DNA from 2 places in the Bradyrhizobium sp. S3.12.5 genome. Region 1 is predicted to be linked to the other one. Evidence: predicted binding sites of a transcription regulator. Region 1 holds the regulator's gene; the other holds the start of a gene.
The links. The regulator LexA, encoded in region 1, represses DNA repair genes until DNA is damaged. The targets are predictions, from matches to a motif close to TGTTCNNNNTGTGTTCNG.
Positions count from the first base shown of each region.

Region 2: uvrA (excinuclease ABC subunit UvrA) is a predicted target of LexA. The motif match lies at 1,913-1,930, and genes of this name have one in related genera.

Region 1 is NZ_JBEPRF010000010.1:81,639-86,058, forward strand. Features, by position in the region: gene ABIC09_RS16275 (helix-turn-helix transcriptional regulator) at 1-555, shown strand, start outside; gene ABIC09_RS16280 (molybdopterin molybdotransferase MoeA) at 660-1,871, shown strand; gene lexA (transcriptional repressor LexA) at 2,047-2,748, shown strand; gene ABIC09_RS16290 (hypothetical protein) at 2,927-3,181, shown strand; gene ABIC09_RS16295 (hypothetical protein) at 3,375-3,806, shown strand; gene ABIC09_RS16300 (ComEC/Rec2 family competence protein) at 3,817-4,420, opposite strand, start outside.
Region 2 is NZ_JBEPRF010000016.1:157,188-161,607, forward strand. Features, by position in the region: gene ABIC09_RS24140 (outer membrane protein) at 66-833, shown strand; gene ABIC09_RS24145 (outer membrane protein) at 1,070-1,759, shown strand; gene uvrA (excinuclease ABC subunit UvrA) at 2,027-4,420, shown strand, end outside.

The DNA of each region.
Region 1 (4,420 bases):
CAGGGTTTCATTCTCGCGGACGCCCAGGCCCGCCCGATCTTCGTCAATCGTCGCGCGCGCGAATGGCTCGACGCCGCCGACGGCATCGTGATCGACGCGGGCGCGCTGAGCGCCATCACCAGCGACGATGGCCGTTGTCTGCAAACGCTGGTCGGTTCGTGCAGCATCGATAATCCCGATCGCATCGGAGGCGAGATGAGCCTGCGGCGGCTTCCCGGCCGCATGCCGCTGCACGTGCAGGTAACGCCGGTCGGCAGCGATTGGGCGGAGAGCTCGGTGTCGCTCGCCTCCGGCTGGCGATCGAGTGCGATGGTGCTGATCACCGACCCCGAGCCGGACGCGAGATCAAGACTCGACGCCCTACGCGCGCGTTACGGCCTGACCCGTGCCGAAGCGGCCTTCGCGCTCGAGATCGTCAAGGGCGGCGGCCGCAAAGCCACGGCCGAACGGCTCGGCATCGCGGACGGAACCGCGCGCAGCCATCTGTCGAAGATCTTCGACAAGACCGGCGTGGGGCGACAGGCCGAGCTGGTGCGGCTGTTGCTCCAGAAATAGCTGCGTCCGCGCGTATGCGCATCCGTTTTGCCTCAACGGCCACAGTCGGCTAGAACGCTGGCCGCGACCTGATTGTCGCGTTGCCCAAGCAGGAGCTTTCAGCCGTGGCCCTCATGCCGGTTTCCGATGCGCTTGCCGCGGTGCTCGCCGGTGCGGAGCCGCTGCCCGAGGAATCTGTCGCGCTTGATGCGGCCTTCCATCGCGTCCTCGCGCGCGACGTCGCGGCGCGGCGCACGCAGCCACCGCAGGCGATGTCGGCGATGGATGGCTATGCCGTCCGCGCGGCCGATGCAGCCAGGGTCGATGCGCAGCTCAATGTCATCGGCGAGGTCGCTGCCGGCCGGCCGTTTGCAGGAACTGTCGGTGCCGGGCAAGCCGTCCGGATCTTCACCGGCGGTGTCGTTCCCGACGGCGCGGACGCAGTCGTGATCCAGGAGGACACCGTTGCCGACGGCAAGCGCATCACGATCAAGGAGGAAGCCGTCACCGGTCGGCACATCCGCCCGGCCGGCGTCGACTTCTCCGAGGGTGACGTGCTGCTGCGCAAGGGCGCCCGGCTGACGGAGCGCGACCTCGCGCTTGCCGCCGGCATGAACCACCCGCAATTGGCGGTCAGCCGCCGTCCGAAGGTCGCGATTCTTGCCACCGGCGACGAGCTGGTGATGCCGGGCACGACGCCTGGTCATGGCCAGATCGTTTATTCCAACGGCTACGCCCTGCATGCGCTCGCTCGCAGCGAGGGGGCCGACACCATCGACCTCGGGATTGCCGCCGACACGCTTGCCGCCACCACCGCCGGCATCCGCCGCGCGCGCGAATCCGGCGCCGACATCCTGATCACGACGGGCGGCGCCTCGGTCGGCGACCACGATCTGGTGCAGCAGGCGCTCCGCGACGAAGGCACCTCGATGGCGTTCTGGAAAATCGCGATGCGGCCGGGCAAGCCGATGATGAACGGGCAGCTCGGGGCGATGCGCGTAATCGGCCTGCCCGGCAATCCCGTGTCATCCTACGTTTGCGGCTTCCTGTTCATGGTGCCGCTGATTCGTGCGTTGTCGGGCCGTTCGATGGTTCATCACCGCCGCGAACGCGCCGTGCTCGGCCGCGACGTCGGCGCCAATGACCAGCGCGAGGACTATCTGCGCGCCCGCCTGGATGTGCGTGATGACGGCACGCTGATCGCCCTTCCCGTCAATCACCAGGACTCCTCGCTGCTTGCGAATCTCGCTGCGGCACAGGCACTTCTCGTGCGCGCACCGTTCGCACCGAGGGCCGAAGCGGGAGCGCCCTGCGAGGTGCTGCGACTGCCCGTTTGAGCGCATTGTTCGCATGCGTTCCGCGAACTTTGTCGCGTTCACGGTAAATTAAGCAGTTGCGGAACAAGTATCGAACATATAGTGTCCGTTCATGATTTGTTTCGAGCGTGTGCGGCTTATTGCTGACTTCAGCGTCTCGGAATCGAACGACATCAACCGGGGGATTTTGGTCGAGATGTTAACGCGCAAACAGTACGAGCTCCTGCGGTTCATCAGTGAACGTCTGAAGGAAAGCGGCGTGCCGCCCTCCTTCGACGAGATGAAGGACGCGCTCGATCTGCGCTCGAAATCAGGCATCCATCGCCTGATCACTGCGCTCGAGGAGCGCGGCTTCATCCGCCGCCTGCCCAACCGCGCCCGCGCCATCGAGGTGATCAAGCTGCCCGAACTCCAGGCCGCCGCTGGCAGCCGCCGCGGCTTCACGCCGAGCGTCATCGAGGGCAATCTCGGCAAGGTGCGCCCGGCGTCGAGCCTGCCGGCCGACGAGGGTGAGCGTCCAGTCGCAGTGCCCGTGATGGGCCGGATCGCGGCCGGCACGCCGATCGAGGCTTTGCAAACCCGCAGCCACACCATCAGCGTCCCGCCCGACATGCTCGGCTCGGGCGAGCACTACGCGCTCGAAGTGCGCGGCGACTCCATGGTGGAGGCCGGCATTCTCGATGGCGACATGGCGCTGATCCAGCGCAACGAGAGCGCCGATACCGGCGACATCGTGGTCGCCCTGATCGACGACGAGGAAGCGACACTCAAGCGTTTCCGCCGTCGCGGCGCCTCGATCGCGCTCGAGCCGGCCAACGCGGCCTATGAGGTTCGCATCCTGCCGCCCAACCGGGTCAAGATCCAGGGCAAGCTGATCGGGCTGTACCGGAAGTACTGATCGCGTCGCTATCGGCGAGCGCAATCAACGATTGGAGCGGACGATTGTCCGCTCCGGCTGGGTAGTCTTTCTGGTTTTGCACAGATTATCCGGCCCCTTCTCCAGCGCTACATCCTCGGCACGCCGCAACGAAGCACGCATTGCTTCGCAGGGCCTTTGCCAGACCGAGGAGACCAACATGCGCAAGATCATTTTGAGCACCGTCACGATGACGCTGATCGCAGTATCAGCGTCGCAGGCCTTAGTGTCGCAAGCCTTGGGGTCGCAAGCCTTGGGGTCGCAAGCCTTGGGCTCGCAAGCCTTGGCTGCGCAGCCGCAGCACCACGCTCGCAAAGCACCGCGCGCAACGACCGAGCAATTCCGCAATGCCCGTAACGCCGTCGCGCAGCCGGCTTGGCAATATTCGGGCTGGTCAGCGCCAGCCGGCCGCTGAAGCAACGCGCTCACCGAATGCGCGGGAGCAGGCTTTGTTCCTCGTGCATTTGAAAAAGATAATGTGATCGCGCTCTGCTGATGCGAGCCGCAGATTTGCCCACAAACAAGCATAAGATGAGCTTCCACTCTGATAGGGGCCTGCGCCTCCGAGACAGAGGCGCGGGTGCTCTATCCTGATTGAGGAGCACCCGATGTGTGACTATAGCCTGCATGCCGTCGCGACGCGTCCCGCAGAAGTTGGCGAGACGATCGTCACGACAACGTTCCGCGGCACCTCGACGCGCGGCTTCGCCTCCGAAGCCGACATGTCCGTCGCGGTCTGCCTGCTGCCGGGAACGGAGCTCGCCTTCGCCGACAACGTCCGCTACGACAATCGCTGGATCTGGACGCGCACCATCAACTCGCGCGTCGGCAAGTTCGGCAAGGTCGATCCGCACATTCCCGACCGCCATCACGACGCGATCGAATTCCCCGACGGCAAATACGTCCTGGTGACGCAACTGGTCGAAGGCCAGCGCGCAACCGTGCTGCAACTGCCCGTGACCCAGCCGCTCGGCGAGCGCGAGCACAAGCCGCAGGTCGCCGACAGCCGCTCCACGTCCCCGCGCCTGCCGATCGGCTAAGCCGTCGATCTCAGTCATCGGCCTGCAGGTCGGCGTCAGACGGCGTTGCGTCTTTGGAGCGCGGAGCTGCCGACCGCGGCATGAGGGTCTGTTCGAAATCTCCATCGCCGGCCGCCGCCGGCGACCAGGGGCGGTTTGCGCCCCTCGCCTTTACCGCCTGAATCGCAAAGCCGTCGCCACGCGGCGTCAGCGCCAGCGCGCCCTGACGCACGAGACGTGGCCGATCGACCACCATCGCACCACAATCCGGCGGCGCGGACCTTGCCGTCACCACCAGTGCCGCGCGGCTGCAATCGTCTCCCAGCGCGTCAATGCGCAACGCCAGCGCAACGATGCGTCCGTCGGCGAGCGGCGTCACGCAGCCTGACTCGTCGCACGACACACCATCGGCAAGCGCGACGCTGCCGGGATCGCGAGAGTCGGCATCGGCCGCGAGCCACTCCTTGAGCAGAAAGCTGTCCTTGCTCGCCCTGATCAGGTGCAGCTGCCCGTCCCTGCCCCGCACGGCAACGCTCTGGCCGTCACCGGCGATAAGGATGTCGGGTTGCCGGACCGACAGACCCCAGACGATTGCCGCCACGAGCACGAACGCGCCCGACCAGCGCAGCGGCGTG
Region 2 (4,420 bases), on a different contig from region 1:
TATGGGCGTCGCGCCTGATTGAACGCTTCGGGATTATTGAAGCGGACGACACTGGGGAGACTGCAATGAAGAAAATTCTGTTTGGCACAATTGGTATCGTTGCGTTCGGCCTGTCTGCACCGGCGAGTGCAGCGGATCTTGCGGCCCGTCCCTACACCAAGGCGCCGCCGCCGGTGGCCGCCGCCATCTACGACTGGAGCGGCTTCTACATCGGCATCAACGGCGGTGGCGGCTCGAGCCACAAATGCTGGGATAGCGTCGTCTTCGGCGGCGGCGCGCTCGTGGGCGGCGAAGGTTGCCACAACGCCACCGGCGGCACGGTCGGCGGCCAGGTCGGCTATCGCTGGCAATCCGCCAACTGGGTGTTCGGCCTCGAAGGCCAGGGCAACTGGGCCGACTTCTCCGGCGACAATGTCAGCGTTCTCTTCCCGGACCAGCGCAATCGCTCGAAGATTGACGCCTTCGGCCTGTTCACAGGCCAGGTCGGCTATGCCTGGAACAACGTGCTGTTCTACGTGAAGGGCGGCGGTGCCGTGGTCGCCGACAAGTACAACATTTTCGTTGCGCCCGGGTTCGCCGGCGACGGCACCCTGCTCGCCTCGACCAACGACACCCGCTGGGGTGGCACGGTCGGCGCGGGCCTCGAATTCGGCTTCGCGCAGAACTGGTCGGTGGGCGTCGAGTACGACCACATCTTCCTGGGCAATCGGACGCTCACCCTCAATGCACCCGGGGGCATTGCATTCCAGACTGACCGCATCAGCCAGAATGTGGATATGGGTCTTGTCCGCCTGAACTATCGCTTTGGCGGCCCGATCGTCGCAAAATACTGATATCCGCTGATTTCATTGGGAGATGGAAGGCCGGCCTCGCGCCGGCCTTTTTTGCTGCGAGTTCCCCGGAGGGAACTATAGGTCAGCGGCAATTACATTTTGCATCTGTTGTGACTTTTGAGAGACACAACTTGCGGCTTCAATGATGTAAGCCGACCCAAGTTGGACAACAGCGTCCGATGCTGCTTCCGACGCACGGAAGCCCAAAACAGAAACTGGGACTGGGATTGTTGAATATGAAGAAGATTTTGTTGGCTTCGGCCTGTCTGCTCGCCCTCACTGGCGCCGCTTCGGCTGCCGATCTGGCGGCTCGCCCCTACACCAAGGCTCCGGTGGCCGTGGCTTCGGTCTACAACTGGACCGGCTTCTACCTCGGTATCGTCGGTGGCGGCGCTTGGGAAGCCGCCTCTGGTGACCCGAAGATGAAGGGTGGCTTCGTCGGCGGCACCGCCGGCTACAACTGGCAGACCGGCAACGTCGTGTTCGGTATCGAGGCTGATGGCGCCTGGGCTGACGTCAGCGCTACGGCGACCGGCGCGACCCTCGTCCCCGGCTTCGGCGTCGTGACCGCGACCGCCAGCTCGAAGACCGACGCGATGGGCACCGTTCGCGGCCGCATCGGCTACGCCGTCAATAACGTCCTGTTCTACGGCACGGGCGGCTACGCCTGGATCGACAACAAGATCACCCTCTCCGCACTCGGCCTGACCGCGTCAGACAGCAAGTGGCACTCCGGCTGGACCGTCGGCGCCGGTGTCGAAGCCTTCTTCGCGCCGCAGTGGTCGGTCAAGGGCGAGTACCTCTATCGCAGCCTCGGCGGCGAGAGCTACTTCTCGGGCACCCTGCCCACCGGCACGCTCAACTTCCACACCGTGCAGGTCGGCGTGAACTATCACTTCGGGGGCCCGGTGGTCGCGAAGTACTGATCTTCGCCACCGACGTCACATCGTCACGAAAGGCCGGCCTTCCGCCGGCCTTTTTGTTTTACGCGGAGCGCTCGGCGGGGCTCCTGCTGCCAAGTCCCGCCAGCACGCCAACAATCCGTTGACGATTCGCAAAGTCCACTGGAAATCCGTCTCCGTTCTTCCTACGTTCGCCGGCATACCCATCGGCGCCGATCCCGGTTCCGGGCGAAGCGCGCCTTTTAGGTCGGCGCGATCGCGCACCTTTGGGATTCCTTGAGGGCAACTCGGATGGATGAAGTGATCAAGGCGAAGCGCCAACAGCAGACCGCGGGCTCGAGTCTGCGCGCAATTACGATCCGTGGCGCGCGCGAGCACAACCTCAAGAACATCGACGTCGAGATTCCCCGCGACAAGCTTGTGGTGTTCACCGGCCTCTCCGGCTCCGGCAAGTCCTCGCTCGCCTTCGACACCATCTACGCGGAAGGCCAGCGCCGCTATGTCGAGTCGCTCTCGGCCTATGCCCGCCAGTTCCTGGAGATGATGCAGAAGCCTGACGTCGACCAGATCGACGGCCTGTCACCAGCGATCTCGATCGAGCAGAAGACGACGTCGAAGAACCCGCGCTCGACCGTCGGCACGGTGACCGAGATCTACGACTACATGCGCCTGCTCTGGGCCCGCGTCGGCGTGCCCTATTCGCCGGCCACCGGACTTCCGATCGAGAGCCAGACCGTCTCGCAGATGGTCGACCGCGTGCTGGCACTGCCCGAAGGCACCCGCCTCTATCTGCTCGCGCCGGTGGTGCGCGGCCGCAAGGGCGAGTACCGCAAGGAGCTCGCCGAATGGCTCAAGAAGGGCTTTCAGCGCGTCAAGATCGACGGCACCTTCTACGAGCTTGCGGAAGCGCCTGTTCTCGACAAGAAATTCCCGCACGACATCGACGTCGTGGTTGACCGCATCGTGGTGCGCGCCGACATCGGCCAGCGCCTCGCCGAGAGTTTTGAGACCGCGCTGAAGCTCGCCGAGGGCCTTGCCGTGGTCGAGTATGCCGATACACCGACTGCTGCCGCGCCTGCCGAAGAGAAAGAGAAGAAGAAGACCGCAAAGATCCACGACAAGAGCGGGCCCGAGCGCATCCTGTTCTCGGAAAAATTTGCCTGCCCCGTCTCCGGCTTCACGATCCCCGAGATCGAGCCGCGCCTGTTCTCGTTCAACAATCCCTACGGCGCCTGCCCGGCCTGCGGCGGCCTCGGCGTCGAGCAGCATGTCGACGAGGACCTCGTCATCCCCGACAAGGAGCTCGCGATTGGCAAGGGCGCGATCGCGCCCTGGGCCAAATCGTCGTCACCCTATTACGTGCAGACGCTGACCGCGCTGGGCAAGCACTACAAGTTCACGCTGACCGCCAAATGGAAGGATCTGCCGAAGAAGACGCAGAACGCAATCCTCCATGGCTCCGGCGAGGACGAGATCAAGTTCTCCTACGAGGACGGCGTCCGTTCCTACGACACCAAGAAGCCGTTCGAAGGCGTCATCACCAACATCAATCGCCGCTATCGGGAAACCGAAAGCGAATGGGCCCGCGAGGAGCTCTCGAAATATTTCCACGACGTGCCCTGCGGCGCCTGCACCGGTTTCCGGCTGAAGCCCGAGGCGCTTTGCGTCAAGATCGGCGGCAAGCATATCGGCGAGATCTCGGAGCTGTCGGTCAAGGGCGCCGGCGCCTGGTTCGAGACCGTGCCTGAGGCGCTGAACGCGCAGCAGAACGAGATCGCCGGCCGCATCCTCAAGGAGATCCGCGAGCGCCTCACCTTCCTGCTCGACGTCGGCCTCAACTACCTCACCCTCTCCCGCTCCTCCGGCACGCTGTCCGGCGGCGAGAGCCAGCGCATCCGCCTCGCCTCGCAGATCGGCTCGGGGCTGACGGGCGTGCTCTACGTGCTGGACGAGCCCTCGATCGGCCTGCACCAGCGCGACAACGCCCGTCTGCTCGACACGCTCAAGCGGCTCCGCGACCTCGGCAACACCGTGATCGTCGTCGAGCATGACGAGGACGCGATCCTGCTCGCCGACCACGTGCTCGACATCGGCCCCGGCGCCGGCATGCATGGCGGCCACATCATCGCCGAAGGCACGCCCGCCGAGATCATGCGCAACCCGAACTCGCTCACCGGCAAATATCTCACGGGCGAGCTCGAGGTCGAGGTGCCGGAGCGGCGTCCGCCGAACCATCGCCGCACCATCAAGGTGGTGAACGCGCGCGGCAATAACCTGAAGAACGTCACGGCCGAGATTCCGCTCGGCCTGTTCACCGCGGTCACCGGCGTCTCCGGCGGCGGCAAGTCGACGCTGCTGATCGACACGCTCTACAAGGCCATCGCGCGCAAGCTGAACAACGCCAGCGAAGGCGCCGCGCCGCATGATCGCATCGAGGGCCTCGAGCATATCGACAAGATCATCGACATCGACCAGTCGCCGATCGGCCGCACCCCGCGCTCGAATCCGGCGACCTATACCGGCGCCTTCACACCGATCCGCGAGTGGTTCGCCGGCCTGCCCGAATCCAAGGCGCGCGGCTACGAGCCCGGCCGCTTCTCCTTCAACGTCAAGGGCGGCCGCTGCGAGGCCTGCCAGGGCGACGGCGTCATCAAGATCGAGATGCACTTCCTGCCCGACGTCTAC